Regions from separate parts of the Mesorhizobium sp. WSM4310 genome, predicted to be linked through region 2. Evidence: predicted binding sites of a transcription regulator. Region 2 holds the regulator's gene; each other region holds the start of a gene.
What was found. Region 2 encodes LexA, which represses DNA repair genes until DNA is damaged. Its sites were predicted from a motif close to TGTTCNNNNTGTGTTCNG; they were not measured.
Positions count from the first base shown of each region.

Region 1: a site for LexA is predicted at 5,338-5,355, ahead of FJV80_RS02660 (sel1 repeat family protein). Genes of this name have one in related genera too.
Region 3: a site for LexA is predicted at 5,850-5,867, ahead of FJV80_RS15490 (single-stranded DNA-binding protein). Genes of this name have one in related genera too.

Region 1 covers NZ_VFTA01000001.1:567,296-577,980, forward strand. The annotation lists gene FJV80_RS02630 (electron transfer flavoprotein-ubiquinone oxidoreductase) at 1-491, shown strand, start outside; gene FJV80_RS02635 (DUF922 domain-containing protein) at 629-1,225, shown strand; gene FJV80_RS02640 (endonuclease/exonuclease/phosphatase family protein) at 1,367-2,443, opposite strand; gene FJV80_RS02645 (AMP nucleosidase) at 2,510-3,973, opposite strand; gene FJV80_RS02650 (hypothetical protein) at 4,090-4,284, opposite strand; gene FJV80_RS34410 (hypothetical protein) at 4,320-4,475, opposite strand; gene FJV80_RS02655 (DUF2147 domain-containing protein) at 4,698-5,039, opposite strand; gene FJV80_RS02660 (sel1 repeat family protein) at 5,478-5,744, shown strand; gene FJV80_RS02665 (branched-chain amino acid ABC transporter substrate-binding protein) at 6,173-7,294, shown strand; gene FJV80_RS02670 (acetyl/propionyl/methylcrotonyl-CoA carboxylase subunit alpha) at 7,375-9,360, opposite strand; gene FJV80_RS02675 (hypothetical protein) at 9,536-9,904, opposite strand; gene FJV80_RS02680 (O-acetyl-ADP-ribose deacetylase) at 10,025-10,555, opposite strand; gene FJV80_RS02685 (carboxyl transferase domain-containing protein) at 10,557-10,685, opposite strand, start outside.
Region 2 covers NZ_VFTA01000004.1:252,531-263,215, reverse strand. The annotation lists gene lpxB (lipid-A-disaccharide synthase) at 1-390, shown strand, start outside; gene gltA (citrate synthase) at 424-1,752, opposite strand; gene gltX (glutamate--tRNA ligase) at 1,936-3,360, opposite strand; gene FJV80_RS07660 (ComEC/Rec2 family competence protein) at 3,463-5,919, shown strand; gene lexA (transcriptional repressor LexA) at 5,913-6,650, opposite strand; gene FJV80_RS07650 (GntR family transcriptional regulator) at 7,025-7,798, opposite strand; gene FJV80_RS07645 (ABC transporter substrate-binding protein) at 7,951-8,937, shown strand; gene FJV80_RS07640 (ABC transporter ATP-binding protein) at 8,996-9,775, shown strand; gene FJV80_RS07635 (ABC transporter permease) at 9,781-10,685, shown strand, end outside.
Region 3 covers NZ_VFTA01000012.1:107,145-117,829, reverse strand. The annotation lists gene FJV80_RS15520 (GNAT family N-acetyltransferase) at 1-274, opposite strand, end outside; gene uvrA (excinuclease ABC subunit UvrA) at 309-3,230, opposite strand; gene FJV80_RS15510 (hypothetical protein) at 3,932-4,231, opposite strand; gene FJV80_RS15505 (ATP-dependent Clp protease proteolytic subunit) at 4,314-4,919, opposite strand; gene FJV80_RS15500 (SRPBCC domain-containing protein) at 4,942-5,412, opposite strand; gene FJV80_RS15495 (metalloregulator ArsR/SmtB family transcription factor) at 5,427-5,741, opposite strand; gene FJV80_RS15490 (single-stranded DNA-binding protein) at 5,968-6,486, shown strand; gene FJV80_RS15485 (OsmC family protein) at 6,616-7,041, shown strand; gene FJV80_RS15480 (MarC family protein) at 7,076-7,705, opposite strand; gene FJV80_RS15475 (VOC family protein) at 7,807-8,184, opposite strand; gene FJV80_RS15470 (hypothetical protein) at 8,217-8,747, opposite strand; gene FJV80_RS15465 (AraC family transcriptional regulator) at 8,833-9,717, shown strand; gene FJV80_RS15460 (ParB-like protein) at 9,681-10,304, opposite strand; gene FJV80_RS15455 (SulP family inorganic anion transporter) at 10,301-10,685, opposite strand, start outside.

The DNA of each region.
Region 1 (10,685 bases), on a different contig from region 2:
TCGTCGGCGTCGGTCTTGGCGGCCTCGACATGTGGCTGAACACGCTGTTCGGCATCTCGCCCTTCGGCACGCTGAAGCACGGCAAGGCCGACTATGCCACGCTCGAGCCCGCCGCCCAGCACAAGAAGATCGCCTATCCGAAGCCCGACGGCGTGCTGACCTTCGACCGCTTGTCCTCGGTGTTCCTGTCCAACACCAATCACGAAGAGAACGAGCCGGTCCATCTGCTGGTCGGCGATATGGAACTGCAGAAGCGGTCCGAGCACGATGTCTTCGCCGGGCCTTCGACACGCTATTGCCCGGCCGGCGTCTATGAATGGGTCGACAAGGACGGCAACGCCGTCGCCGATCCGGCGGCGAAAGACGTCCGCTTCGTCATCAACGCGCAGAACTGCGTCCACTGCAAGACTTGCGATATCAAGGATCCGAACCAGAACATCAACTGGGTGCCGCCGCAAGGCGGCGAGGGTCCGGTCTACCAGGGCATGTGACGTCGCGCGGCCGGCGGTTTCGGCCTCGGCGGCAGAAAATGTGGGTGGGGGGCCGGCTGCGAGGGCATGCAGGTCAGCAGACCGTTGAAACGGCCGCCGGTCTATGGTTCCCTTCTCCGGGGATAGGGAGAAGGCCGATGCGCCGCATAGTTCTGACATGCCTCGTCGCCATTGGGACGCTGTGTGCGCCTCAGGCCTCGGCCGGCACCAGGGCAGTCATCCAGACGCGGACCTACGACGTCACGGGAGGCTCGGGCGCCGCCCTCATCGACGCGATGGACAGACAAGGCCCCCGGCACGGCTTCATGACGCACGCCATCGCCACAACCTCCTATACCGTCGACTGGGATCTCGACGCCGGCCAGGGCAACGGCTTCTGTCGGATGCGAGGGGGCAATGGCACGCTGAATCTTTCCTACACCTTCCCGCGCCTTGCCTCACCCGCGACGCCGGCCCTGAGGAGGCGCTGGAACAGGTTTTTCGCAGGTGTTCGCGCCCATGAGGAAACACATGGGCGCATCGCCAGGGAGATGATGCGCGCTACGGAAAGGTCGATAACCGGCCTGCGGGTCGCCAACGACCCGTCCTGCCACAAGACGCGCCGCGAGGCGCGGCTGCGCATCCAGGCGATCTATGCCGAATATGAGGCCAAACAAAACGCCTTCGATCGGCGTGAACACCGCAATGGCGGCCATGTCGAGCATCTGATCGCTGCCTTGACCGGAAAACCTTGAACCAGGGCAATTCCAGGAAAAGTGTAAAGCGGTTTTCCCGGGAAAGCGCCGCAGCGGTTTCCCTTCGGAATTGCGTTGGAACAAGGGACCAGAGCCCTCGCCATCGCGGGACCTTGCCGCCAGCCCCGCTCGATTGGCGTGTCAGCTTTGCGGCTTCACCGACAAGTCGCTCGCCGCGAGCGCGGTGGCGTGGTCATTCTCAGGCTGCTTGTCGTCTGGCCTTAGCGTGAACTCGACAAGCACCGGCAGATGATCGGAGCCGGTGTCCTCCAGCCGCTTCGAAGACAGGATCGTCAAGCCGCCCTTGCTGAACACCTGGTCGATCGGCAGGCCCGCATAGCGGCGCAGGACGTCGGGCAGTGTCCGGTGGATCCAGGTCGGCCCGGCCGAAGGCATAAGAGTCAGCCCGCCGAAAGCCGCGACCCGCCGCACCGCCGCACTCCACGGCACGGCGTTGCAATCGCCGGCCATGATCGCGGTCTCGCCCAACCCGGCCAATGTCTGCGCCAGTTCGCCGATCTGCCAGTATTGCTCCTTCGGCCACGGCCAGCTCAAATGGATCGCGGCGACATCGACGTCGATCCCGCCGAAGTCGATGGTGGCGGTTGCCATCGCGCCGCGCGGCTCGCAGCGCGGTGTGGTGCCGGCCACGACCGGCGGGCGCGACAGCAACGCCACCCCGAACATGCCGTTCGGGTAGGGGCACAGGATACGGTAGGGATAGGCGCTGGCGATGTAGCCAAGCTCGGTCGTCCACATCTGCGACACCTCATCGAGGGTGATCACGTCCGGGTTGGCGCGGCCGATCAGGGAGAGCACTTTCTTCGGCGTCGGGTTGTTGAAGCGCAAATTCATCTGCAGCAGGCTGTAGACAGCCTGATCGGCGGGCTTGGCAACCGCCGGCTGCGGCCAGAGCCTCGGCAGGGCGCTTGCCGTCGTGGCCAGGCAGGCGATGGCAAACAGCAGCCCCGCTGCCGCTTGCAGCCGAAACGAGCTGGCAAGCAGCGGCAGTGCCAGAAGCGCCATGAGCACGCTGAAGTGAATGCGGAAATGCGAGAAGGAATCGAAGGCCGGATGCAGCGTGCCGAAGAATCCGGCCAACAGCGCGGCCGATAGCGCGGTCATCGCCAGGAATGCCAACCCAGCCATCATTTTCAAGCGCGCGCCTGTCATCATCGAGGTCGTGTCTGCCGAATGCCGCCTGACGATCCGTTCCATCTGCTTATCGGCCCAATTGTCGCCCGGGCAAGACGACGAAATGCATCGCCCAGGCGCTGCGGCGGCCTATTGGAACGCTGTCTCCGAAAAGCTCCGGAGCTTGCGCGAATGCAGCCGCTCCATCGGCATCTCGGCCAGCTTCTCCATCGCCCTGATGCCGATGGTAAGGTGCTGCGCCACCTGGCGCTTGTAGAACTCGGTCGCCATGCCAGGCAGCTTCAACTCGCCATGCAGCGGTTTGTCGGAAACGCACAGCAGCGTGCCATAGGGGACGCGGAAGCGGAAGCCATTGGCGGCGATCGTCGCCGATTCCATGTCGAGCGCGATGGCGCGCGACTGCGACAGGCGCTGCACCGGTCCACGCTGGTCACGCAGTTCCCAGTTGCGGTTGTCGATGGTGGCGACCGTGCCGGTGCGCATGATGCGCTTCAGATCGTAGCCGGACAGGCCGGTGACTTCGGCGACCGCTTCCTGCAGGGCAACCTGGATTTCCGCCAACGGCGGAATCGGCACCCAGACCGGAAGGTCGTCGTCCAGCACGTGATCTTCGCGCACATAGGCATGCGCCAGCACATAGTCGCCGAGCGCCTGGGTGTTGCGCAGCCCGGCGCAATGGCCAAGCATCACCCAGGCATGCGGCCGCAGCACGGCGATATGGTCGGTGATCGTCTTGGCATTGGAAGGGCCGACGCCGATGTTGACCATTGTGATGCCGCCATGGTTCGGCTTTTTCAGGTGATAGGCCGGCATTTGCGGCAGGCGCTGCGGCCCAACGCCTTCGCTGGGCGCGTTCTGCCCGGCTTTGGTCACGACATTGCCCGGCTCGACGAATTCCGCGTAACCGCCGCCGCCCTTCTCCATCAGGTCGCGGGCGCGGGCGACGAACTCGTCGATGTAGAACTGGTAGTTGGTGAACAGCACGAAGTTCTGGAAATGCTGCGGGCTGGTGGCCGTATAGTGGGTCATGCGGTGCAGCGAATAGTCGATGCGCTGCGCCGTGAACGGCGCCAGCGGCCTTGGTTCGCCGAAGGCCACTTCGAACGTGCCGTTGGCGATCTGGTCGTCGGTGCCGTCGAGATCCGGCACGTCGAACAGGTCGCGGATCGGCCGCTCGATGCGCTCCGCGGCGGCTCCGTCGACGTAAGTTCCCTCCAGGAAGGCGAAATGCAGCGGAATGGGCGTGGTCGATTCCGAGACCGTGACCGAGACACCGTGGTTGCGCATGATCAGGCGCAGCTGTTCGACCAGATAGCTCTCGAACAGGTGCGGCTGCGTGATCGTGGTGGCGAAATGGCCGGGTGTCGGCATATGGCCGTAGGCTTGGCGCGAGTCGACCTGGGTAAAGGAACTCGTGGTGACGCCGATCTCGGGATAGAAGGCGCGGTAGCGCTTGCTGCTGTCGCCGCCGGCGGCCGCCAGGGCCGCGAAGGCGTCGCGCAGGAACTTGGTGTTGCGGTCGTAAAGCAGCTGCAGTGCGGCAACTGCTTTTTCGGCGCTGTCGAAGCTTTGCCGGCCAAAAGGCTCCGGCATGACGACAGATTCGATGGCTTGGGGGTAGATTCGCTTTTCCATGGCTCAATATAGAGACTTGGACGAGCGGTTGGGAGGGGTGTCGCTGCCGAAGGCGCTCAAAGCGGAATTTTTCTTTATCCCCGCTGCAGGCTGACCAGCAGAACGAAACCCACGCCGGACTTCCTCAGGGCCGGCGCCTCGATCGTCGAGCCGGTGCCGCTACGCATCATCGGCACCGCCAGGACCGGCGCGGCCAGGAGCACCAGGATAAGCGCCGCCCGCGGCAGGAGCCGAAGGGTCTTGAGAGTGTTGGCGGCGATGCGGGTCATGATGTCTGAGCTTTCGAGGTCCGGGTTTCTTTGTTTCAGTGGCGAAGGTTGGTCGGGCAGGCGAGGCGGCATAGTCTGGTGGCTTCATCCCAGGAGCGGGGCGAACGGCCCGCTTCGGCGACGAGGATGGCGAAGAACATTCCAAACAGGCTCATCAGCAGGCAGACGATGGCGAAGCGGCGAGCAAGCATTGGGTCGTGTCTCCTTCAACGCGCTGGAGAATGCCCCAATGCCTCTGAACCGGCTCTGATGCCGGTGTTCATCTGCGGTTCAAATTGATTGACGGGATCTGGGCGGGTCGCCGGCGTGCGCGGCTACCGGCAGCGGGGGGCAAGAGCCCCAGGGCTTGACGTGCCGATGAAACGAAAACGGGGCCCGTCGGGCCCCGTCAGGATGTCACAAGGATAGGCTGATCAGAGCCTGTGCCAGGTCTGGCTCTTGCAGATCAGTCCGCCAAGCACGCAGCCGCTCATCTTGAGCGCGGTGCCCGACAATGTCGCCTTGCCCGAATAGGTCTTGTCGTTTGCAGGATCGGTGATGCTGCCGGCATATTTGTTGTCGCCCGCCGCCTTGAGCGAGCCGATCGTCTTGCCGGCATATTTGCCCGATTTGAGCGTGATGGAAAACGAGTCGCTGCCTGAAATGGCAGCGGTATCCCCGGCTTGCGTTTTCCAATTGCCCTCGATCGGATCGGCCGACGCCGCACCCGCCATGATCAATGTGGCTGCAAGAGCCAGGCTCACTTTTCGAAACATATCTTGCTCCCTTTGGATAGCCGGCCGAATTCTCCGCCTCGCCGGTCTGCCGCTTACGCAAACGTAAGCTAATCCAGCTCCTGGCAAAACAAAAGCGGTGCCGCTGCGGAAGATCTTGGCATTTCAAAGCCCCCTGAATTGACGCCGTCGGCGAGGAAATGAAAACGACCGGCGCGTCCTGTTTGTTTCCCGTGGTTAGCGGAGTGTTGATCGAGGCTCGGAAAATTTTCGTCGAATTTGACGAAAATCGGCTGAATTGCTGGCTTCGTATCCTTAACGAATTTCCACGTTTACCTATTGTTTTAGCTTTGTTTTCCTCAAATTAAGCACGCCATTTAACGGCGGATTCAAGCCTGATCGGCATTCTCGAAAGCATCGAAAGAGCGGCCCGGACAAGACGAACGGAGGCAGCTCTCGGGAGCCAGACAGGGGACTAAAATGGCACGTTTTGAAATGCTTGAAGCAGGTTTCGGCGCCATGGGAGCAACTGCCCAGGCCGACATTCTTTTCGAACTGGGCATGATGTATGCGACCGGTCGCGATTGCGAAACCGACGTCGTTGCCGCCCACAAATGGTTCAACATCGCCGCCATCAAGGGCTCGGCCCGTGCCGCGGAACTGCGCTCGGAACTGTCGGCCGCCATGTCGAAGGTCGAGATCGCCAAGGCGCTGCGCGAAGCCCGCGAATGGATGACCATGCACTAGATTTCCGGCAGGCGGGGACGCTCCGGCCAAGACCGCTCCAAGACGGTCGGGCCAAAACAGGGACAAGGCTGCGCAGACAGCCAGGCCACAGGCCATGAACGACAAGAATGCGGCAGCCGGACAGGCCCAAGCCGTGCGACGGACCATGATCCCGAAAAGAATCCGTTTCTTCGGATCATGGCAGGGACGACAGGGAAGGCCACGTTGGGGTTCGCGGCGCGGGGGCGCTGGGGAAACAGCCCGATAGGCAAACAGCCACGACCAGCCGGAACAAGGCTGGCGTGGCTTTTTGCGTCGATGAGGGTCCGCAGGCCCAATCGAGTGGCGCCAATGCGCCTAGACAGGCCCAATGAAGGATGAAATTGTCCCGCCTCTCTGGAAGAAGCGCGGCCGGGGCGGCCGCGCGTGAGTGGAGGAGTTCTATTGCCATGAAAAAAATGAGTATTTTGAGCGCGGCCATTTTCGGCCTGATGATGAGTGCGCCGGTGGCATTCGCCGACGACATCACCGTTTCGGTGGTCGGCCCGATGACCGGACAGCTCGCCACCATCGGCGACCAGTTCAAGCAGGGCGCACAGGCCGCCGCCGACGCCATCAACGCCGCCGGCGGCGTCAACGGCTCGATGATCAAGCTCGACATCGAGGACGACCAGTGCGATCCCAAGCAGGCCGTGTCGGTCGCCAACCGCATCGTCGCCAACGGCGTCAAGTTCATCGACGGCCATGCCTGCTCGGGCTCGAGCATTCCCGCTTCGGCCGTCTATGCCGAGGCCGGTGCGCTGATGATGAGCCCGGCTTCCTCGAACCCGGTGCTGACCGACGCGGCCGCCAAGGCCGGCTGGCCGACCATCATGCGCCTCTATACGCGTGACGATGCACAGGGCGCCTTCATCGGCCCGTGGATCGCCAAGAAATATGCCGGCAAGAATGTCGTCATCCTGCACGACAAGAGCGCTTACGGTCAGGGCGTGGCCGATGCCGTCAGGGCGACCATGAACACTGGCGGCCTCAAGGAAGTCTATTATGACGCCATCAATCCCGGCGAGAAGGACTATTCGGCGCTCGTCACCAAGCTGAAGGATCTCAAGGCCGACGTCGTCTATTTCGGCGGCTACCATCCTGAAGCCGGCCTGATCCTGCGTCAGTCGGCCGAACAAAACCTGAAGTTCCAGCTGATCATGCCGGACTCCATCGCCTCGCCGGAATTCTGGCAGGTTGCCGGCCCGGCTGGCGAAGGCACCATGTTCGTCTTCCCGTCGGACCCGCAGGCAAAGCCGGAAGCCAAGGCCGCTGTCGAAAAGATCAAGGCCGGCGGCTTCGTGCCGGAAGGCTTCACGCTGTTCTCCTACGCCGTGGTCCAGGCTTTCGCCGAAGGCATCAAGCGCGCCGGCAGCGACGATCCGGCCAAGGTTGCCGAAGCGTTGAAGAACGGCACGCCGATCAGCACCGTTGTCGGCGACGTCACCTTCGACGAGAAGGGCGACCTCAAGAACGCCAGCTACGACATCAACCAGTGGCATGACGGCAAGTACGCGCCGATCGCGCAGTAATCTCGGGTAGTGATGTAATTCAAGGAAATGGCCGGGATTTCACCCCGGCCATTTTGTTTGCCGTTCGCGAAGCGTTCCGCTCATCGGCCCGCGGCAGCGGTCTGGGCGCTCTGTTCCTCTACGAACCGCACCAGCACAGTCCCGTCGGTGACCTGCGCCCCTTCCGCGGCGATCTCGGCAACCACCGCGTCATGCGGGGCGGCAATGGTGTGCTCCATCTTCATCGCCTCGAGGATCAGCAACGGTTGCCCCTTGATCACCGCGTCGCCCTTAGCCACGCGCACCAGCTTGACCAGCCCGGGCATCGGCGCGCGCAGGCTGCCGGAAGCGGCGGCCGCGTCATCGCTCCGTGCCAACGGGTCCGTCACCGCGAATGTGTAGCCGACGGCGCCTTCGAACACCGTGATGTGGCCAGGCCAGCGGGCAAGGCGCGGAGCGGCGCGAAAATCATGCGAATTGGTGCTGTCATAGGGCGCATCGAGCGCCACCTGGAAGCGCCCGTCCGGCCGCACTGAAACCTTTGCCAGTATATCGGCCTCGCCGAACTTCAGCCGCGTGCGCCGCGCCACGCCGTGGAAATGCGCGTAGCCGGAAAGCGACGACCATGGGTCGTTCGATGGCGGCAAGGCTGCTGCGCCGGAGGCGGCAAGGGCTGCTGCCGAGACGATTTCGCCGGTCGGCGGCGCGACGCCGGTCAGTGCGGCCTGATGTCTGCCGATCAGGCCGGTGTCGACGTCACCAGCACAAAAGTCGGGATCGGCGGCAAGGGCGGCAAGGAAGCCGGTGTTGACGGTGGAACCGGCGATTTCGGTCCGCGACAGCGCCGCGCCGAGCGCTTCCAACGCTGCTTGCCTGTCCTTTGCATGAACCACCAGCTTGGCGATCATCGGATCGTAATAGGGGGAGATGGCATCGCCGGCCCGCACGCCGGTTTCGACGCGCATCGTGGCGCCCTCGCAGGCCGCCTCAGGGAACTTCAGATGATGCAGCGTGCCCGTTGCGGGCAGGAACCCCTTTGCCGCATCCTCGGCATAGATGCGCGCCTCCAGGGCATGGCCGGTCAGCGCGATCTCGCTCTGCGTCTTCGGCAGCTTTTCGCCGCTGGCAACCCGCAGCTGCCACTCGACCAGATCGGTGCCGGTGACCATTTCGGTGACGGGATGCTCGACCTGCAGGCGGGTGTTCATCTCCATGAACCAGAAGCGGTCGGGCTTGAGGCCTTGCGAGGCATCGACGATGAACTCGATGGTGCCGGCGCCTGAGTAGCCGATCGCCTTGGCGGCCTTCACGGCGGCTTCCGTCATCGCCTTGCGCAGCGCCGGCGTCATGCCGGGGGCAGGGGCTTCCTCGATCACCTTCTGATGGCGGCGCTGCGCCGAGCAGTCGCGTTCGTAGAGATGCACCGCGTTGCCGAAATTGTCGCCGAACACCTGGACTTCTATGTGCCGTGGCTTGTCGACATATTTTTCGACAAGCACGCGGTCGTCGCCGAAAGCAGCCTTTGCCTCGCGCCGGGCGCTGGACAGCGCCTCGGAGAAATCATCGGGATGTTCGACGCGCCGCATGCCCTTGCCGCCGCCGCCGGCGCGCGCCTTGATCAGCACGGGATAGCCGATCTCGCGTGCCTTGGAGGCGAGCAGCACGATCTCCTGCGCTTCGCCATGATAGCCTGGAACGACGGGAACGCCGGCTTTCTCCATCAGCCGCTTGGCGGCGTCCTTCAGCCCCATGGCGCGGATCGAGGCCGACGATGGGCCGATGAAGGTGAGCCCCGCCGCCACCACCTGGTCGACGAAATCAGGATTTTCCGACAGGAAGCCGTAACCGGGATGGATGGCTTGCGTCCCCGTCGAAAGCGCCGCCGCGACAATCCGGTCCCCCCGCAAGTAACTCTCACCGACCGGCGAGGGGCCGATGTGAACGGCCTCGTCGGCCATCTCGACATGCAGGGATTTCGCGTCGGCGTCAGAATAGACGGCGACGGTGTGCACGCCCATCTTGCGGGCCGTGCGGATGACACGGCAGGCGATCTCGCCCCGATTGGCGATCAGGATCTTGCTGAACATGGAGCCTCCGTAGCCAGGCCTTGCTGAAAGCGACGCAGGCGTTCCTTCGCGCCCCCTCTGGGTCGCAAACCTATATGGATAGGCTTTCCGTTTGCCGGATGCTGCCTTGCAGTTCGGCACTTGATATAGAGCGCCCCCTTACCAAGGGAGCGCTCTACGAGCGAAGCGCATGTGCCTATTTCGATGCCGAGATCGCGCAGCCGCCACTTGCGGTCTTTAGCTTCCAACGCGTCAATCCAGCCTGGCAGTTGCGCAGCGCCATCTCCTCCGCGGCCTTCTGGGAAGGTGCGTTGAGCTTCGTCCCGCAGATGATGTAGAGGTCGACGACTCGCGAATAAAAGGTCGTGGCGTAGGCCGAATGACCGCTCGCCGCAACGTAGCCCTTGTAGGCAACGTTGCATTCGCCCGAGCCCACGGTCGGCGGAAAATGCACGTCTCCCTTGCTTCCTGCGAGTGATCCGGCCTGGCCGGCGCCAGCTGTGGTGAATATTAGTATGGATGCAAGTATCGAGGCAGCCATCCCCCGGCAATATTTCAGTTCCATTCCCACCCTGTCCCCATTGCATTGCACGGGACAAGCAGTAGCGAATATTTTGTCTCGACGCCAGTTCGCCAGCGGAGATTCGACGCTGCCTATGCTGATGAATCGATTGGTCCATACAGTTCAACCCTTCCGGAGCGCAGCAACGGTTCGCCGGTATAGTTCCGCCGTATGCTCGTCGAAGCAGCAGAAGATGACGGTTTCGGGCATGGGTTTCTCTTCAATGATCATGCTGACAGTGCCGACGGCGATTTCGGTCGCCTCAGCCCTGGGGTAGCGGTAAACACCGGTCGAGATCGCGGGAAACGCCACCGAACGGCAATCATTGGCAGTCGCGAGTTCCAGCGACCTGCGATAGCAAGAGGCCAGCAGTTCGGCTTCGCCCTTGCCGCCGCCCTGCCAGATCGGCCCGACAGTGTGGATGATATGTCGAGCCGGCAGCTTGTAACCCTTGGTGATCTTGGCGTCGCCGACCCTGCATCCGTTCAACATCCGGCATTCGACCTCGAGCTCACGACCCGCCGCGCGGTGGATGGCGCCATCGACTCCACCGCCGCCGAGAAGCGAGGTGTTGGCGGCATTGACGATGGCGTCGACATCCAGCTTCGTGATGTCCCCGGTGTGAATGCGGATCCTGTTCAACGCCTTGCTCATCTCACATCCTGAACACGCCGAAACGCGTGTCCTCGATCTCGGCGTTGAGCGACGCGGAAAGGCTGAGCGCCAGCACGTCGCGCGTCTTCGCCGGATCGATGATGCCGTCGTCCCAGAGGCGGGCCGACGA
Region 2 (10,685 bases):
CAACGCAAATGGCAGGCTTTCGGCAAGGCCGACGCCGCGCTGATCGCATCGGGAACCGTATCGCTGGAACTGGCTTTGGCTGGTGTGCCGATGGTGTCGTCCTACAGGCTCGATCCGGTCGCCCGTGCAGTTGCGCCGTATCTTGTTTCGGTCTGGTCGGCGCTGCTGCCCAATCTCATCTCGGATCGCGCCCTTATCCCGGAGTTCTACAACGAGTACGTCAAGCCGAACAATCTGGCTCGCCAACTGGAAGCGTTGTTCGCCGACAGCGGCATGCGCGCCTGGCAGAAGGACGGCTTTGCCGAGATCGCGCGGCGCATGGCGACGGACAAGCCATCGGGTGAGATCGCGGCGGGCGTGGTGCTGCGCCATCTAAAAAAGGCGCCCTGAGAGGCGCCTTTTTTATGATCTAGACAGCTTCGGTCAGCGCTTGGCGATCGGCACGTAGTCGCGCTCCGGCGCACCGGTGTAGAGCTGGCGCGGGCGGCCGATCTTCTGGCGCGGATCCTCGATCATCTCCTTCCACTGCGCGATCCAGCCGACGGTGCGGGCGACCGCGAACAGCACGGTGAACATCGTGGTGGGGAAGCCCAGGGCCTTCAGCGTGATGCCGGAATAGAAGTCGACATTCGGATAGAGCTTCTTCTCGATGAAATAGGGATCGGTCAGCGCGATCTTTTCCAGTTCCATGGCGATGTCGAGCAGCGGATCGTCCTTGATGCCGAGTTCGCCCAGCACCTCGTGCGCCGTCTTCTGCATGATTTTCGCACGAGGATCGTAGTTCTTGTAGACGCGGTGGCCAAAGCCCATCAGGCGGAACGGGTCGTCCTTGTCCTTGGCGCGGGCGATGAACTCCGGAATGTGATCGACATGGCCGATCTCGCCCAGCATGTTCAGCGCCGCTTCATTGGCGCCGCCATGGGCCGGGCCCCACAGGCATGCAATGCCGGCGGCGATGCAGGCGAACGGGTTGGCGCCCGAAGAGCCGGCGAGGCGAACCGTCGAGGTCGAGGCATTCTGCTCGTGATCGGCGTGCAGGATGAATATGCGCTCCATGGCGCGCGCCAGCACCGGGTTGATCTTGTACTCCTCGCACGGCACGGCAAAGCACATATGCAGGAAGTTTGCCGCGAAACCGAGATCGTTCTTCGGGTAAATGAAGGGCTGGCCGATGTGATACTTGTAGGCCATGGCCGCGATCGTCGGCATCTTGGCGATCAGACGCATCGAGGCCACCATGCGCTGGTACGGGTCCGAGATGTCGGTGGAGTCGTGATAGAAGGCCGACAGCGCGCCGACCACGCCGCACATGACGGCCATCGGGTGCGCGTCGCGGCGGAAGCCGGTGAAGAAGCGCGACATCTGCTCGTGCACCATGGTGTGGCGCGTCACGCGGTAGTCGAAATCGTCCTTCTGCGCCTTGGTCGGCAGTTCGCCGTAGAGCAGGAGATAGCAGACCTCGAGGAAGTCACCGTGTTCGGCCAGCTGGTCGATCGGATAGCCGCGGTGCAGGAGAATACCCGCATCGCCGTCGATGAAGGTGATCTCGGACTCACAGCTTGCTGTCGAAGTGAAGCCGGGGTCGTAGGTGAAGGCGCCGGTCGTGCTGTAGAGCGAGGCGATGTCGATGACGTCGGGTCCGACGGAGCCGCTTCGCACCTTGAATTCATGGGTCTTGCCGGCGAATTGAAGCGTTGCGATAGCCTCTTGGTTCGCGCCGCCCACATCCAGTTTTTTCGCAGCTTCGGTCATTGCAAACTCCTTGTTGTTTCCTCATGCCGGCAAAGGCAAATTCTGCAGAGCGACACGTCGAAATCACCGCAATGCGCGTATTCGCCACCGCATTTTAGGAGGTGCGTGCCAGATTGGGCCAAGGCCTAATGTTGCACTGCGAAACGCCCCTTTCAATGCCAATCTTCTTGGGCCAGTTTGCTCCTAATCGATTTGATCCGCTATGCGCGCCAGGCTTTCCTCGCGCCCAAGCACGGCAAGCACGTCGAACACGCCGGGCGAGGTGCTTTTGCCGGTCAGCGCGGCCCGCAACGGTTGGGCCACGGCGCCAAGCTTGTGGCCACCGGCCAGCGCATAGTCGCGGATCGCGGCTTCCGCCGCGGCCGCCGTCCAGTCGCTCGACAGCCCATTCAAAGCTTCGTGAGCGCCGCGCAGGATTTTGCGGGCACCGTCATTGAGCAGGAGGGCCGCCTTCTCGTCGACCGGCAGCGGGCGCGTAGCGAACAGATAGGCCGCGCCATCGACGAGTTCGACCAGCGTCTTGGCGCGCTCCTTCAGGCCCGGAAGCGCCGCCAGCAACTGCGCCTTGTTGTGTTCGTTGAGGCGCGCGGCCATCGCCGGGCCGCCCTCGAGATAGGGCAGGGTGGCGATGAAGATGTCCAACAGCTCCGCGTCGGCCATGCGCCGCATATGCGCGCCGTTGATGGCTTCCAGCTTGGCGAAATCGAAGCGGGCAGCGCCCTTGTTGACGTCGCCGATATCGAACCAGGAGATCATGTCCTTGATCGACATGATCTCGTCATCGCCATGACTCCAGCCCAGTCGCGCCAGATAGTTGAGCAGTGCCTCCGGCAGGTAGCCCATGGCCCGATAGGCTTCGACGCCGAGCGCGCCATGGCGCTTCGACAGCTTGGCGCCATCGGCGCCATGGATCAGCGGGATGTGCGACATAGACGGCACGTCCCAGCCCATGGCGTTGTAGATCACGGTCTGGCGGGCGGCATTGGTCAGGTGGTCGTCGCCGCGGATGATGTGCGTGACACCCATGTCATGATCGTCGACGACGACGGCATGCATATAGGTCGGGTTGCCGTCCGAACGCAGGATGATGAAGTCGTCGAGATCCTTGTTGGGGAAGCGCACCTCGCCCTGGACGCGGTCATGGACGATCGTCTCACCTTCGGTCGGCGCCTTGATGCGGATGGCGCCCTTGACGCCCGCAGGCGCCTCCGAGGGGGCGCGGTCGCGCCACTGGCCGTTGTAGCGGGGCGGCAGGCCCTTGGCCCGTGCTGCCTCGCGCATGGCTTCGAGCTCGGCCGGCGTTTCGTAGCTGTAATAGGCCTTGCCCATGCGAACGAGTTCTTCGGCGACCTCGCGGTGGCGCGGCGCGCGCTCGAATTGCGAGACCGCGTCGCCGTCCCAGGTCAAGCCGAGCCAGGTGAGGCCGTCGAGGATGGCGGCCGTCGCGGCGGCGGTCGAACGCTCGCGATCGGTGTCCTCGATGCGCAGCAGCATCGTGCCGCCGGTGTGTTTGGCATAGAGCCAGTTGAACAGCGCCGTGCGCGCGCCGCCGATGTGCAGATAGCCGGTGGGCGAGGGGGCAAAACGGGTGACGACCTTGTCGGACATGAAACTCTCGGAAACCATCTGAAGCGGGGTGCGGCTGCGCGGACTTTCGCGCGTCGCGCGTTCATGTAGCATAGGGCGTCAGCGGTGCAAGGGGCAGACCCGATGGCTGGACGAGGCCGGGGCTCGGAACAGGGCGAGGACGCTGGTGTTGGCGTCAGCGAACGGTCCCTGTTTGCGATTCCGCCGCCAGTCTCGCAGCCGCTATCGCCTCTGGTGCCGGGCTCCGATCGTCAACCGCCGCAGGCGGATATGCCGGCGACACTTCCGCCGCCTGCTTCAGGCCGGATTGTGCGTGTCCGGCGGCGACTCGCCCGGGTTTCCTGGCCTCGCCTGCGCCATGGTGCGGCGACGGCAGCGGAGCTCGAGCTTGACCGGGGCATCGCCTTCCTGCTGGTGCCGGTTTGTCTGGCCGCTGGAGCGATCGGCTATTATTCGCTCGCGGCGGAGCCTGATTTTGCAAAGCCTGTCGCGGTCGTCGTGCTGATGGCGGTCTGTGCGCTTGTTTCGCGCTCCTGGCCGAAAACCCATCTGGGCTTCATGGCGGCATTGTTGTGCGCGCTTGGCCTGCTTGTCGCCAAGGTCGAGACATGGCGGGCGGGCACCCAGATGCTGGGTTCGGAAATCTCGACGCAAGTGACCGGCCGCGTCGTTTCGCTCGACCGGATGGAGACCGGCCGCATCCGGCTGACCATCGACGTGACGTCGACCGCACGGCCGAAACTGCGTTATGCGCCGGAAAGGGTCAGGCTTTCGGCGCGAGATATCCCGGCGGAAATGACCGCCGGCTCCATGGTCACCGGCTACGCTAAACTGTTGCCGCCGACCGGCCCGGTGCGGCCGGACAGCTACGATTTCTCCTTCGACAGCTATTTCGCCGGTATTGGCGGCAGCGGCTTCTTTCTCGGCAATCCAAAGCTTGTCTCAGCCACGGACGACGAGGTGCCGCTCACGGCCCGCCTTTTCTCGGGGATAGAAAATGCTCGTGAAGCCATTGCCGACCACATCAGGGCCAGGGTTGGCGGTGCCGAGGGTGAGATCGCGGCGGCGCTGATCGTCGGTGTGCGGGCCGGCATTCCCGATGAAATCAACGAGGCGATGCGGCGCACCGGCATCTATCACATCATCTCCATTTCCGGGCTGCATATGGCGCTGGTCGCCGGCACCATCATGGGGCTGCTGCGCGGTGCCTTCGCGCTGTTTCCGGACTTTTCCGCGCGTCGGCCGGTGAAGAAATATGCGGCCGCCGCCGCCCTGTTCTCGATCGCCGCCTATCTCGTCATTTCCGGTGTCGTCGTTGCCGCCGAACGCAGCTTCATCATGCTGGCGGTGATGCTTGTTGCCGTCCTGTTCGATCGCGCGGCACTGACCATGCGCAACCTCGCCATCTCGGCGATCGCCGTCATTGTGGTGTCGCCGCATGAGGTTGTCGGCCCAAGCTTCCAGATGTCGTTCGCCGCGACCGCCGCGCTGGTCGGCGCCTATGCCGGCTGGGCGGATCACCATGCGGGAAAAGCAAGACCGCCACCGCCAAAGCGAACTTTGCCGGGTTTTCTCACGCGAAAATTCCTGCTGGCGACGGGCGGGCTGGCGATGACCTCCATCATCGCCGGCTGCGCCACGGCGCTGTTTGCCATCTGGCATTTCCAGCGTGTGTCGCCGCTCAGCCTGTTCGCCAATCTGGCCGTCATGCCGATCGTGTCACTGATAGTCATGCCTTTCGCTGTTCTCAGTTCTCTTGCGATGCCCTTTGGTGCCGACGGCCCCTTCCTTTACGTGATGGGCAAGGGCCTGACCGCAATGATCGCCATATCGGCGTGGATATCGGAACGCTCCCCGGTCGATGCGGTCGGGCTGATTTCGCAGCGATCCGTGCTGCTGGTGACCATCGCCCTGGTCATCGCGACGATGGCGACGACCTGGCTGCGGCTCGCGGCAGTGCCATTCGCGCTTGCCGGCCTGCTGACAGTATCGGATACGCGCACCCCGGATGTGCTGATTTCCGAAGATGCGCGGTTGGTGGCGCTGCCGATCGGCGGTGGAGAACTCGCGGTCAGCCGGGCTCGCCCGAACGAGTTCACCGTCGACAATTGGAAACGCGCGCTGGTGTCCGAAACCATCGTCGTGCCGGAGATGTTCGACAGGGCGGACGGGCAATTCGACATTGCCGATGCCGTCAATCTGCCGCCGGGAGCACCGTTCTACTGCACGGATGGCGTCTGTCTTGCACGGCACCCGTCGGGTGCGATCATCGCGCATGTCGAAGACCGCAAGGATACCTGGAAAGCTTGCGGTTTCGCCGACCTGATCGTCGTCAATGACGCGACGGGCTATGATGCCTGCCACAATCCGCTGGTTCTTGTCGTCACCAAACGGCAACTTGCCCGCAAAGGCAGTGCCGCCGTGTTCTTCGACCGCCAATCGGCAACTGGCCCGCCAACCGTCAGCTTCGCGGTGGACGGGCCGTATCGGCCTTGGCACGAGCAGCGAAAATTTTCGCGTGAGGCGAGGGGGCTGGCGCCCTATCAAAAACCCGAAAAGACGGCCGCTCCTGCTCAGTAACGCCGGATCAGCCCGACAAGCTTGCCCTGCACCTTGACCCTGTCTGGCCCGAAAATGCGCGTCTCGTAGGCCGGGTTGGCGGCTTCAAGGGCGATCGAGGCGCCCTTGCGGCGGAACCGTTTCAGGGTTGCTTCCTCCTCGTCGACCAGCGCCACGACGATCTCGCCCGGGCTCGCCGTGTCGGCATTGCGGATGATGACCGTGTCGCCGTCGAAGATGCCGGCGTCGATCATCGAGTCGCCCTTGACCTCCAGCGCATAGTGCTCGCCACCCATGATCATGTCCGGCGGCACCGAGATCGAATGCGTCTGGTGCTGGATGGCATCGATCGGCACACCGGCGGCGATGCGGCCCATCACTGGGATCGACACGGCGGAAACCGCTTCGTCATCATTGCCGGCCGCAGGCAAACGCGACTGCGCCGGCTTGATCTGGCGGCCAAGACCGCCCTGGCCGAGGCTGCCCTGGATGACGCTTGGCGAGAATTTCTTTGCCGCGTTAAGGCCGGGCGCGATCGAATCCGGCAGCCGCAGCACTTCCAGTGCCCGCGCCCGGTTGGGCAGCCGGCGGATGAAGCCGCGTTCCTCCAGTGCCGTGATCAGGCGATGGATGCCCGACTTGGAGGCGAGATCGAGCGCTTCCTTCATTTCGTCGAAGGACGGCGGAATGCCGCTTTCCTTGAGCCGTTCATGAATGAACATCAGCAGTTCATGTTGCTTGCGTGTCAGCATGGCGGCCCCCCAAGGCGTTGAACGACGGATTGAATCAGAATCGAAAAACAAACCCAGAACAAACACTATCTGTTCCAGTTGTGTTCCGCAACTGTTTAAAGTTTAATGAATTTGTTAACGCGTCTGAAATTTTTTGACCGGGGCAGAGGGTCGCGATCAATGATTTCCCTGCCGGTACGCGCATTGAAATCGTTTCGGTTAATGGCCTGTGGCCTAGCCCTGAACGCGGTTTGGCATCAGGTGTTTGGGAGGCGTCTGCGGGGCGGATTTGAGCGGCGTATCGACCCATTCCGGCAGAACGAAACGAAACCAAAACGCCAACGATCGTGAGTTCAGGCCGGCACGGCCACGTGGATCCGGACGCCGCGGAAGCATCATCCGGAAACCGCTTTCAGGCTGCCGGCGCGCGCGGTGTAAGTGTTGGCGCCGTTGTCTTCGCTGTGGACATAGACATGCAGCGTGTAGCCGATATGCGCCGTCATCAGCGCCTTTGCCCGCTCTACATCCCGATCGAGCGCCGCTTCCATGATCGCGGTGTGATGCTCGATGGCGATCGCCTCGCGCAGCGCGTCCATTGCCTCGCCGTAGCCGTCCTTCAGGCCGGCCGCCGCCCGCAAAGTCGGCGCCAGGCCGAGAAACCGATGATGCCGACGCAGCTGATCGGCGATCGTCGAGCGGAAGCGCAACAGCCAGTTTGACGTCGCCGCGCTCAGCAGCGCCGCATGGAAGGCCTCGTGGCTCTCGTCCCATTTGTCGACGGCCGCATCGGAAGGGTCATCGACCGCGGTTTTGCAGCGGGAGAGCCGGTAATGAGCGGTGACGACCGCATCCTCCCATTCCCTGCCGCCGTTCGCGATCGATTCCAGGAACAGCGGCATTTCGACAACCATCCTTGCGCGCGCCAGGTCCTCGAGCTCAGCGCGCGACACGGGAGCGACGGCAAAGCCGCGATTGCTGATGGCAGTGACCAGGCGTTCGGCTTCAAGTCGGGACAACGCTTCACGCAGCGGCGTCCAGCCGACGCCGTATGTGCCGCGCAGCGCGCTCAGCTTGAGCGGCGCCCCCGGCATGAGGCGGGTGGTCAGGATATCGCGCCGCAGCAGCTGATAGGCCGCTTCGGTCTTCGTGGAATTGTTCTGATCCTGCATCGCGGTCGGTCCATCATCAGCCTGTGAAAATTATATATGAAGGGGAAGTATGGCAAGAATTATATATAATGTTGACACGCGGCGAGGGACTGACCATGATCGCCGCAGTTGCCGTCCTTGAGAGCGGCGCTGATCAAATCTGGGAGGAAATGATGTTGAAGTCGAAATCCGCTTGGCTGTCGGGATTGGCCCTGGCAGGCGCGTTGATGGTCAGCGTCGGCAGCGCCGCGGCCGATCAGATACGCATCGGCATCGCCAATTTCGGCGAGCATCCGCAGCTCAATGCCGCCATAGCGGGCTTCAAGAAGGCACTGACGGACAACGGCTTTGTCGAGGGCAAGGACGTCGTCTACACCGAAAGCCATACCAACTTCGATGCATCTCTGGTGCCGCAGATGATCGCCAAGCTGCAGGCGGAGCAGCCCAAGCTGATCTACACCATCACCACGCCGGTCTCGCAGATCGCCAAGAAGGCGCTCGCCGGTTCTGGGATTCCGATCGTCTTCGCCGCGGTCACCGATCCGGTGGCGGCCAAGCTGGTGCCGTCGTGGGAAGCCGGAGACGAAGGCATGACCGGCGCCAGCGATCTGCAGGATGTCGCCGCGGTGATGGCCTTCACCAAGAAGCTGCTGCCGAACGCCAAGCGCTTCGGGGTGCCCTACAATCCGGGCGAGGCCAATGACGTTGCCCTGATCGAAAAGATCAAAGCGGCGGCACCCGCCGCCGGCTTTGAGGTCGTCGAAGTCGGCATCGACAACGTCAATGACATCCAGCAACGCATCGCTTCGCTCGCCGGCAAGGCCGACGTGATCTACGGTCCGGCCTCGAACCTGATCCAGCCGGCGATCGCCGCCGTCTCCGCGGCCGCGCGCCAGGCGGGAATCCCGGTCGTCAACTCCGATGACAGCGCGGTCCGCAACGGTACCGTGCCGGCGAGCTTGGCGGTCAATTACACGCAGGTCGGCATGAATGCCGGCAACATCGCGGCCGAGATTCTCAAGGGCAAGGATCCCAAGACGATCGCGCCGTCGCGTCCGGCCTATAAGGACCATATGGCAACGATTTCCCGCAAGGCGATGGCCGCGTTCGGCATCGAGATACCGGCTTCGATGGCCGATTGCGGCTGCATCGTCGACTGATATCGGGCTGGACGGGCGACGGCGCCGTCGCCGTCGCCCATCAGGCCAGGGAGGAACGATGCTCGATATCCGATCCGCGCGCAAAGTATTCTACAAGGGGCAGGCCGACGAGAAGGTCGCGCTGGACGGCCTCAGCCTGTCATTGGCCACCGGCGATTTCGGCATCGTCATCGGCTCCAACGGGGCCGGCAAGAGCAGCATGCTCAACGCCATTTCCGGAGCTCTTGTCCTGGATTCCGGCAAGATCCTGATCAACGGCGCGGACGTGACGGCCATGCCGGTGCACAAGCGCGCCACGCGATTGGCGCGCGTCTTCCAGGATCCGATGCGCGGCACCGCCGCCAGCATGACCGTGGCGGAGAACATGCTGCTGGCCGATCTGCGCAGCCGAAAACGCACGCTGCGACAAGGGCTGAACGCCGCGAGGCTCGCGTCCTACAAGGAGCGCCTGTCGATATTGGGCCTCGGCCTTGAAAATCGTCTCGACACCCGTGTCGACCTACTCTCGGGCGGGCAGCGTCAGTCGCTGTCGCTGATCATGGCTGTCGGCGGATCGCCGGACCTGCTGCTGCTCGACGAGCATACCGCGGCACTCGACCCGCGCACTGCCGAGATCGTCATGCAGGCGACGGTGCGCGCCGTCAACGCGCTGAAACTGACCACGCTGATGGTTACCCACAACATGCAGCACGCCGTCGACTATGGCAGCCGGGTGATCATGCTCGATGCGGGCCGGGTCCTGCTGGAGGTCACTGGCGAGGACAAGGCCAGGGTCACGGTTATCGATCTGATCGGCCATTTTTCCATCAAGACCGACCGCATGTTGCTGGCGAGCTGATCACCATGGGCTTTATTCAGGACGTTCTCACCAGCTTTGTCGCGATCATGCCGGTGACCCTGGCGCAGAGCCTGATCCTGGCCTTTGTCGTGCTCGGCATCATGATCCCGTTCCGCATGCTGAATTTTCCCGATCTGACCAGCGAAGGCGCCTTTCCGCTGGGCGGCTGCGTCTGCGGCGTGCTTCTTGCCGCCGGCGTATCGCCGCTGACCTGCATCGTCGTCGCATTCGCGGCGGGCTTCGCGGCGGGCTGCTGCACCGCCTTCATCCATCTGCGCTTCCGCATCCACACGCTGCTGGCGGGCATCCTGATGATGACGATGCTTTACAGCATCAACCTGCGCATCATGGGCAAGTCCAACCTCTCGGTTTTCGGCTCGCCGACCGTGTTCGACTGGGTCCCGTTCGCACGGCCGGGTTTTCCGGCCAGCAAGATCGTTGTCGCCGGCCTTCTCGCGCTCATCGTCTTCGCGGCGCTCTACATGTTCTTCAGGACCGAGAAGGGGACTGCCGTGCGCGCCGTCGGCGCCAATCCCGACATGGCCGAGGCGCAAGGCATCAATGTCTGGGCGGCGACCATCGGCGGTGTCGGGCTGGCGAGCGCGTTTTCGGCGTCGAGCGGCGCACTGATGGTGCAGTCGCAGGGATTTGCCGACGTCAATATGGGGCTGGGTATCCTCATCAACGGCCTGGCCGCGCTGATGATCGGCGAGGCGGTCGTCGGCAAGCAGACGGTCTGGCGCCAGCTGCTGGCGCCCTTTGCCGGCGCGATCATCTATTACCAGCTGGTGTCGTTCTGCCTCGCCGCCGGCATGCCGCCTCCCGACCTGAAGCTTGCCACGGGCCTGTTCGTGCTCGCCATGCTTGCCCTGCCGAGCCTCAAGCGCGGCCGGGGATCCGCGCCGGCCCG
Region 3 (10,685 bases), on a different contig from region 2:
GCAATGCGATACCGAACCCCTTGCCCTGGAAGGCGGGCGACACCGCGATGGAGAAGATCATGGCGTGATCCGCATGCCGCTCCAGTGTGAGCACTCCGGCAGGTTCGCCGTCGCTCTCCAGCAGCCAGACCTCGGCGTTCGCGATGCGCGGCGCGTAGTCTTCGGTCACCGGGATCGGCGGCGCGTCGAGCATGGCGTTGTAGGGGGCGTAGGCGGCTTGCGTCAGCGAAACGACTGTTTGGATATCACCGGCAAGCGCTCTTCTGATTGTCATCCAAACACTCTCCAGGCGCCAACCGGTCCGCTGATCACTCCGCCGCTTCGCGCTTGCCTCCGGGGCGCCGCTCCAGCAGTTCTTTGAGGAACTGCCCGGTGTAGCTGCGCTTCTCGCGCACGATCGCTTCCGGTGTGCCCTGGGCAACCAGTTCGCCGCCGCCGTCGCCGCCTTCGGGGCCGAGGTCGAGCACCCAGTCGGCGGTTTTGATCACTTCGAGATTGTGCTCGATGACCACCACCGTGTTGCCCTGGTCAACCAGCTCGTGCAGCACTTCCAAGAGTTTGGCGACGTCGTGGAAATGCAGGCCGGTGGTCGGCTCGTCGAGAATGTAGAGCGTCTTGCCTGTCGCCTTGCGCGACAGTTCCTTGGCGAGCTTGATGCGCTGCGCCTCGCCGCCGGACAACGTCGTCGCCTGCTGGCCGATATGGATGTAGCCGAGGCCGACCTGCTTCAGCGTATCGAGCTTGTCGCGCACGCCCGGCACGGCGGCGAAGAAGTCGACGCCTTCCTCGACGGTCATGTCGAGCACGTCGGCGATCGACTTGCCCTTGAACAGGACGTCGAGCGTCTCCCTGTTGTAGCGCTTGCCGTGGCAGACGTCGCAGGTGACGTAGACGTCAGGCAAAAAGTGCATCTCGATCTTGATGACGCCGTCGCCCTGGCAGGCCTCGCAGCGGCCACCCTTGACGTTGAACGAGAAGCGTCCCGGCTGGTAGCCGCGCGCCTTGGCCTCGGGCAGGCCGGCGAACCAGTCGCGGATCGGCGTGAAGGCGCCGGTATAGGTGGCGGGGTTCGAACGCGGGGTCCGTCCAATGGGCGACTGGTCGATGTCGATGACCTTGTCGAGGAATTCCAGGCCCTCGATGCGGTCATGCTCGGCCGGATGCTCGCGCGAGCCCATGATGCGGCGCGAGGCTGCCTTGAACAGCGTCTCGATCAGGAAGGTCGACTTGCCGCCGCCCGATACGCCGGTGACGGCGGTGAAGGTGCCGAGCGGGATTTCGGCAGTGACGTTCTTCAGATTGTTGCCGCGCGCGCCGACGATTTTCAGGCGCCGGTTCTTTTTCGCCTCACGCCGGACCCCGGGGGTGGCTACTTCAAGCGCGCCCGACAGGTATTTGCCGGTGATCGAGTTGGGATTGGCCATCACTTGCTGCGGCGTGCCCTGGGCGATGATCTCGCCGCCATGGATGCCGGCGGCCGGACCCATGTCGACGACATAGTCGGCATGCAGGATGGCATCCTCGTCATGTTCGACGACGATGACGGTGTTGCCGATGTCGCGAAGGTGCTTGAGCGTATCGAGCAGGCGCGTGTTGTCGCGCTGGTGCAGGCCGATCGACGGCTCGTCCAGCACGTAAAGCACGCCGGTGAGCCCCGAGCCGATCTGCGACGCTAGGCGGATGCGCTGGCTCTCGCCGCCCGACAGCGTGCCCGAATTGCGCGACAATGTCAGATAATCGAGCCCGACATCGTTGAGGAAGCGCAGCCGCTCGCGGATTTCCTTCAGCACGCGCACAGCGATCTCGTTCTGCTTGTCGTTGAGCTGCGCAGGCAGGTCGGTGAACCATTTGTCGGCGTTGCGGATCGACTGTTCCGTGACTTCGCCGATGTGCTTGCCGCCGATCTTAACCGCCAGCGCTTCCGGCTTCAGCCGATAACCTTTGCAGACGGGGCAGGGCGTCGCCGACATGAAGCGCTCGATCTCCTCGCGCATCCAGGCGGATTCGGTTTCCTTCCAGCGCCGTTCGAGATTGGGGATGACGCCTTCGAAGGTCTTGGTCGTCTTGTAGGAGCGCAGGCCGTCATCATACTGGAAGGTGACTTCACGCTCGCCGGTGCCGCGCAGGATCGCGTCCTGGGCCTCGGCGCTCAAATCCTTGAACTTGTCGCCGAGCTTGAAGCCGTAGGCCTTGCCTAAGGCCTCGAGCGTCTGCACGTAATAGGGCGAGGTCGACTTCGCCCATGGGCTGACGGCGCCGTCGCGCAGCGACACGTTTTCGTCGGGCACGACGAGATTGGGGTCGATGGCGCGCTGGCTGCCGAGACCGTCGCAGGTCGGGCAGGCGCCGAACGGGTTGTTGAACGAGAACAGCCGCGGCTCGATTTCGGGAATGGTGAAGCCGGACACTGGGCAGGCGAATTTTTCCGAGAACAGGATGCGCTCATGCGTCTCGTTCTTCGATTTGTTGACCGAATCCTCGCCGGTCTGGCTGGAATCGAGCGGCCTGTCGGCGAACTCGGCCACCGCCAGCCCCTCGGCGAGCTTCAGCGCCGTCTCGATGGAGTCGGCAAGACGCGTGGCCAGATCGCCGCGTACGACGATACGGTCGACGACGACGTCGATGTCGTGCTTGTATTTCTTATCGAGCGCCGGAACATCGGATATCTCATAGAAGACACCGTCGACCTTGACGCGCTGAAAACCCTTCTTCTGCAGCTCCAGCAGTTCCTTGCGGTACTCGCCCTTGCGGCCGCGCACGATCGGCGCCAGCAGGAACAGGCGCGTGCCTTCCTCCAGCGCCAGCACCCGGTCGACCATCTGGCTGACCGTCTGGCTCTCGATCGGCAGGCCGGTGGCCGGCGAATAAGGTACGCCGACACGCGCGAACAGCAGGCGCATATAGTCGTAGATCTCGGTGACGGTGCCGACCGTCGAGCGCGGGTTCTTCGAGGTAGTCTTCTGCTCGATCGAGATGGCAGGCGACAGGCCGTCGATCTGGTCGACGTCGGGCTTCTGCATCATCTCGAGGAATTGCCGGGCATAGGCCGACAGGCTCTCGACATAGCGGCGCTGGCCTTCGGCATAGATGGTGTCGAAGGCCAGCGACGATTTGCCGGAACCAGACAGGCCGGTCATGACGATCAGGCTGTCACGCGGCAGGTCGAGATCGACATTCTTCAGATTGTGTTCGCGCGCCCCGCGAATGGAAAGGAATTTATGGTCGGCCATCGCCGGTCGCCGCCTCAGATCTGGAATTCGTGGGATTGGCGGGATTGTCCCAGCCATCCCCTATGTAGGTGTTTTTGCCGCCACGTCGAGAGACGCCACAATTCCCGACAGAAGTCGTTTAACCGTCTTTCGCGCGAAGGGGCAAGCAGAAAGAACAAAGGCCGAACACGCTCCTGACAAAGCTGTGTAGAAACCTGACCTGTACGTAACCTCCCGGCGATCACAATTTTCCGTAACCGGCTATTGAAGGTTGACGTGGCCGGCTCACGGGGGCAGTCTCCCGGGGTCAGTGAAGCCGGCCGTCTTTCGATGGCCTCGCCGCCCCAAGGCGGCCTGCGAGACGCCGCAGGCATTTGCGATTTGCGCTTCGCTACGACAATGTCGCAACGGACACAGGAGCGGAGCATGACGCCACCGGACAGTCCCCAAGGGCTCCACGCCTCGTTGGAGCCGCGGCAGGCATAAGTGCCAGGGTTTAGCGTTTGCGCCACCCGACAAACCGTGACTTGCCGTATCCCCAAAATCAGAGACCGCTAGTCGGATCGTCGGCTGACGCCGCGTAGCATCCGAAATCAAACGCCGGCAGTACACTCCCGGCAAAATTTGGATTTGAGATCCAGAAAAGCCCCGTCCGTTTGCCTAGGGCACGGCGGGGCTGTTCTTTTGACGACATGGCTGCACCGGCCCCAGCGGAGGGCTGCTCACCTCGGCGGCTTAAACCCGCCCGTGGCCATATCGATCGTGATGGTGCCGGAAATCCTGACATCGGTATCGCCGATTTTGAACGTGCCGTTGCCGTTGCTGGGGAACGCATCGTCGGGTTCCGGCCGGGGACCCGGCTTGGCGATGCGATAATCACCGTTCACACCGGGCAGTGCGCGTTTCTGTGCCTGCGGTGCGCTGTCGCCGGCGAGGGCCATACCGCTCGCAAGGCTGGCAAAAGTGAGCACCGCTGCGACCATGAGGCGATGCGACGTCCTGGGCGAATGAGTGTCGATCATCCCGGGATTATAGGGACCAGCCGCTCCCGGAACCAGAGCGGTGTCGTCAAATCATCGACAGCGGGCAGAAATCCGAGCTGGTTCACGCCGCCTTTTTGCGCGTGTCGAAGACATGGTCGACAATGCCCCATGCCTGGGCCTCGCGGGCGGTCATGAAATGGTCGCGGTCGAGCGTGCGTTCGACCTCCTCATAGCTGCGGCCGCAATGCTGGGCGTAGAGTTCGGCCATATGGCGTTTGGTCTTGCCGATCCGCTCGGCATGGCGCTGGATGTCGGAAGCCTGGCCCTGGAAGCCGCCCAGCGGCTGATGCAGCAGAATGGTGGCGTTGGGCAGCGCGATGCGGCGCCCCGGCGTGCCCGCCATCAGCAGGAACGAACCCATCGAGGCGGCAAACCCCATGCACACGGTCGATACCGGGCAACTGACATACTGCATCGTGTCGTAGATGGCGAACCCGCTGGTCACCACGCCGCCCGGCGAGTTGATGTAGAGCGATATCTCCTTGTCGGGACTGTCCGACTCCAATGATAAAAGCTGCGCGCAGACCAGCGCCGAGACGTCGTCGTTGATCTCGCCATTGATGAAGATGATGCGCTCGCGCAGCAGCCGCGAGAAAATGTCGAAGGCGCGTTCGCCGCGGCTCGATTGCTCGATCACCATCGGCACCAGACTGGCAAGACCGCTCATTTTTCGTCTCCGATTTCCGTGTTCAGGCTGCGAGCAGCAGGGTGTTCGGTATGTTCGCGGCGACAGGCTTTGCGCGCCCGTCCACTCCAAGCGAGAGCCGGCAGCCGGCGCCCGCCGTGGCGACGGCGGGCATCGCTTTCCCTGCAAAACCGTCATGGACGATGCGCAGATGCGTGCCGCCGGAAACGGTGCGGGCGAGTGTGAAGGTAACGACACTGTCGAGCGGATCCCCGGCGTCGCCCGGCTGCTCTCGCCAGGAATAGCGCAGCAGGCGCTCCGGCTCGGCGTCGAGGATTTCGCATTCGATGGCAGCTTCGGTCCCGGCGAAGGCAAAACGATTGCCGATTTCCGGCCTGATGTCGTTCGGCATCATCCATGCGGCGAGCAATTCCGGCACGGTCAGCGCCCGCCACACTTTTTCCGGCGGTTCAGCAAGGTCGTATTCGAACTCGAGCACATCCGGGGAGGCTTCGCCCCGGGTCTTGGCGTTCATCGATCCCAAATCCTTCATTGATCCATGTCCTTCAAAACCGTCTTGAGCCTTTCGATCCGCTCCGGCCAGAAGGTCCGGTAGCGTTCGATCCAGGAGAGCAAGGGGGCGAGCCCCTGCGGATCGGCACGATAGTAGGCGTTGCGTCCGGCCCGCCGCTCGACCACGAGGCCGGCGCCGCGCAGCACCGCCAGATGCTGCGACACTGCCGGCTGCGACACCGTCAGGCCGCTGCGCAATTCGGACACGCTCATTTCAGCTGCGGCGAGGCGCTCGAAGACGGCGCGGCGCGTCGGGTCAGCCAAAGCGCGGAAAATCTCTGCTTCGATCATGACAAAAGCATAAGTCGATACTTATTGATTTGGCAAGCGCTGTTTTGAAACCCATATGTCAGGCTCAGGCACTGTTGCCATTCCTTGACAATCAGCGGCAGCGCATATAGGAACGAAAAGGGAACAAAAACCTTGTGGGAAAAGCCAGCCTTAGCAGGCGGCTGACGTCCGCAGCCTGTAAGGTGCTGCGACAAAAATTTGTTTCGGATGAGCGCGGAGAAAAATCATGGCGGGTAGCGTCAATAAGGTCATTCTGGTCGGCAATCTCGGCGCGGACCCTGAAATCCGCCGCCTGAACTCTGGCGAGCCGGTCGTCAACATCCGTATCGCCACGTCGGAAAGCTGGCGCGACAAGAATTCCGGCGAGCGCAAGGAAAAGACCGAGTGGCACAATGTCGTCATCTTCAATGAGGGCATCGCCAAGGTGGCCGAGCAGTATCTGAAGAAGGGCATGAAGGTCTATGTCGAGGGCCAGCTGCAGACGCGCAAATGGCAGGACCAGACCGGCGCCGACAAGTACACGACGGAAGTCGTGCTGCAGCGATTCCGCGGCGAACTGCAGATGCTCGACGGGCGCCAGGGTGAGGGCGGCCAGGTCGGCGGTTATTCCGGCGGCGGCAGCAGCCGCGGTTCCGATTTCGGCCAGTCCAGCCCGAACGAGAGCTTCAACCGTGGCGGCGGCGCCCCCAGGGGCGGCGGTGGCGGCGGTTCGTCGCGCGAACTGGACGACGAGATCCCGTTCTGATCGAAAGCAACATCAGACGGCTGAGGTCGCGTGATCGATGCCCCGAGGGTCCTGCATGGACTTTCGGGGTTTTGCATTGTTGATTTGGCCTGACAGCAGGCGCGGCCAAAGGACTGAAAGGACAAAGCGGTGAAGGCACGGATAAAATGGGTCGAAGAGCGCACCTTCGTCGGCGAGTCCGGCAGCGGCCACAAGCTGGTGCTGGGAACGGCACCCGGCCCTGAAGGCAAGACGCCGGGCCCGAGCCCGATGGAACTGGTGCTGATCGGCACCGGCGGCTGCTCGGCCTATGATGTCGTGCATATACTGGAAAAGGGTCGCGAGGCGGTTGAGGACTGCGTCGTCGAACTCGACGCCGATCGCGCCGAGACCGACCCGAAGGTGTTCACCCGCATCCACATGCATTTCATCGTCAAGGGCCGCGCGCTGTCGCCCGACAAGGTTCAGCGGGCGATCAATCTTTCGATCGAAAAATACTGCTCGGCCTCCGCCATGATGGCCAAGACGGCCACGATCACGCATGATTTCGAAGTCGTCGACACCACAGCAAAGTAGGGCAGTAGGGCAGTAGGGCAGTAGGGACTGCCGTTCACCCCACCATCAGCGCCTTGATGCCGTCGGCCACGAATTGTACGGCCAGTGCGGCCAGGATGACGCCGAGCAGGCGGGTCAGGATCGAGCGGCCGGTCTGGCCGAGGATGCGGTCGATGCGTTCCGACAGCACGAACACCAGATAGGTGATGGCGAGGCAGACGAAGATGATGCCGACAAGTGCTGCCTGCGCGGCAAAGCCCTGAAACGAGCCGGAGAGCAGCACCGTCGCCGAAATCGCGCCGGGGCCGGCGATCAGCGGGATCGCCAGCGGGAAGGCGGCGATGTTGTGGATCATGTCCTTGGTGATGGCGACGTCGCCGATCTTCTCCTTGCGGTCCTGTCGCCGCTCGAAGACCATCTCGAAGGCGATGAAGAACAGCAGGAAACCGCCGGCGACGCGGAAGGCCGGCAGCGTGATGCCGAACACCGACAGGATCGAGGCGCCGGCCACCGCGAACAGCGCCATCACCAGGAAGCCGATGACCGAGGCGCGGACCGACACCTGCTGGCGCTCCTCGCGGTTCATGCCGCGCGTCACGGCGAGGAACAGTGGCGCCAGGCCGGGCGGATCGATGGTCACGAGAATGGTGACGAAGGCATTGAACAGGCTGTCGAAACTCGGCATCGCTGACCCTCCCGCCGGGCCGAGCCCGTACCATGCCATTGGTAGAGCAAAGCCTGGTCGGTGGAAACTGTCAGGACCGCGAAACCACGGCTCTCGACGGGTCAGCCGGCAGCGCCGCAATAGGCCTCGAGGCGATAACCATCCGGGTCGATAACAAAGGCGGCGTAATAATTGTCGCCGTAGTCGGCGCGCGGGCCCGGCGCGCCATTGTCGCTGCCGTCTTCGCGCAAGGCAGCGGCATGGAAGGCATCGACGCTGTCGCGTGTCGGCGCGGCGAAGCAGAAATGCAGGCCTGATTTTTCGTTCGCCGGAACCGGCCGCGCTGCCTCGTTGACCCATAGCGCGACGCTTTCGGCGCCATAGCCGAGCGAACCCGGTGACTGGCTGAGGCAGGTGTAGCCGAGCGGCTTCAGCGCTGCGTCATAGAAGCGCTTGGAGGTGTTGGCGTCGCGAACACCGATCGAGATATGATCGAACATCGTTTTCTCCATTGTTACAAAGTGTTGCTGGTTCAGGCTGTTGCGACGCGCCGCGCCAGGAACTCAACCTCCAGCCGCCATGTCGCGCCATTGTCGTGCGAGCGCTCGCCGCGCCAGCGGAAGGAATTTTCGGTGATCCGCGAAAAGCTCCAGCGCACCGAGGAACCGGTGCCGTCGGCGCCGACCTGCACGATCGCGTCGCCCTCGGCCCGGCCGAGCTGGCGGCTGAAATACTGATTGCGCGGATCGCTCCAGAAAATGTGCCAGGCGTCTGCGCCGGGATCATAGACCCGCAGCGTCGTGCCGTAGAACGTCCACTTGCCCAGGGAAGGCTGGGAACCGGTGTTCCGCGCGGGCAGGATCCAGACGTCCTGGATGGCGCGGCCTTCGAGCACCCAGCCGAAATGCACCTCGCCACGTCCGGTCAGCACGGTGCCATCCTCGAGGTGGCGTGAGGCATCGAAAGTCCAGGCGCCGACGAAGCGGCCATAAAGGTTCAGTTCTTCGGCGAGCCCGTCGATTGGTCCGGGACTGTGCAGGGCTTCGGCAAAGGGGTCGAACATGGCTGCGGCCTCTTTCTGTCAGGAGACCGGGAGGAATAGGCGCTGACGGGGTTCTGGGCTTGGGAAAAATTGCTATATTTCGGCCATGACAGCGACGACCCGCACTCTCGCATCCGGACCCGGCTGGCACGTGGCGGATGTGATCTGCACGGCCGGCGCGGGCGACCGGCCGTTCGAGGAAGCCCATCAGGATTTCTGTGTTGCAGCGGTCACCGGCGGCACGTTCCGCTACCGCGCGCAGCAAGGCACCGCCATGCTGGCGCCAGGCGCGCTGCTGCTCGGCAATTCCGGCACATGCTATGAATGCGGACACGAACACGGCAGCGGCGACCGCTGTCTCTCGTTCCATTTCAAGCCTGCCTACATGGAACGGATTGTCGCCGGTTTGCCGGGCGCGAGCACGCTTACCTTCGATGCGCCGCGCCTGCCGCCTTTGCCGGCCTTGGCGCCGCTGCTGGCCGAGGCGGAAGCCGCGCGGGAGACGGGCGACAGCGAGGCATTCGAGGAACTCGGTGTGCGCATCGCTGCTGCGGCTGTGGCCACGATTTCCGGCGCTACGTCCATGAGGCGCGGACCAAGCCGTCGCGATCAGAAACGGGTGGCCGAAGCCGTGCGGCGGATCGAACTGGATGCCGACGGGCCGGTTTCGCTGTCTGCGCTGGCAGAAGAGACGGCGACCAGCCCGTATCATTTCCTGCGTATTTTCCGGCAGGTTGCCGGCATGACGCCCTACCAGTTCCTGCTCAAGATCCGTCTCCACCGTGCGGCATTGCGACTGCGCCTGTCGGATGATGCGATCTCGGCGATCGCCTTCGACGCCGGCTTCAACGACCTGTCGACGTTCAATCGCCGGTTTCGACGCATCATGGGCGAGACGCCAAGCGATTATCGAGCCCGTCAGTCAAACGGCATCGCGCCTCGGCCGAAGCAGGCTCAATCCGAGGTCGGGCCGCACCAGCCCGGCAGATAGTCCGCGTCCTTGCCCTTGGCCAGGCTAAGTGCCTCTTTCATCGCCTTGTCGAAGTTCTTCGCAACCGCGTTGCGATCGATGCGCCGACGAAGGAAATCCGCCCAGATGAATTCGCTGAACGGCGTCGTGTCCTTGGCAAAGCCGCCCATCCGGCGCAGTTCGCCCGCCATGCTCCGGTAAGGATCGTCGATCAGCTCGCCGATTGTCTTCGGAATGGCCGAGTAATCGCGGCGCCGGCCGCTCTCATCGAACGGGTGCATCCAGCCTCTGTTATCGAGCACGAAAAGAAACGTGTCCTTGTCGAGCGCGGACAGGTCGCTGGTCACGGCCACAAGCACGTCCTTGACGCCTTCCTCGAGCAGGGCGCGGGCGAGGTGATGGTGATCGGTGACGTAGTTGCGATTTTTGGGACCCAATACGACCGGCACCATGTGTTTGCCGAGAAAAGCGCCGGTCTTCTTCTTGGCGTCCTGCTCCCGGATCATCTGGCGCTTCAACGCAACTTCTCTCATGCCGACCGTTATCTGCGTCGGCCTCAGTTCCTCGACGGGAACCGGCGTCACAATGGGTTCTCGCGGGTCGATCATGACACTCCATCCTGTCCTTGCTGGTGCTGTTTTCCCGGACCAAGTGATTTGATCGCCGCGTCGACGCTGTGGAATATGCGCTGCGGTCCGACCATTTCAGCGATGCCGAACCGCGCCAGCGCTGCCTGGGCCCGCAGCGATTCCAGCCGCGCTATGGCAAAGACCGCGCCCGCCTTGCGGCAATGAAGGATGGTGTCAATCAGGGCCTGCGCGGCGGTGTAGTCGATCTCGACGATGTTGCTGGCCTCCAGCACGACCAGTTTCACGGCTTCGTCCCTGGCATCGACAAGGTCGCAAACGCCGCGCTTGAAGCGATCGGCATTGACGAAGGACAGTGGCGCCTGGAAGGCCGCGACCAGCACGCCCGGGAGTTGTTCGCCA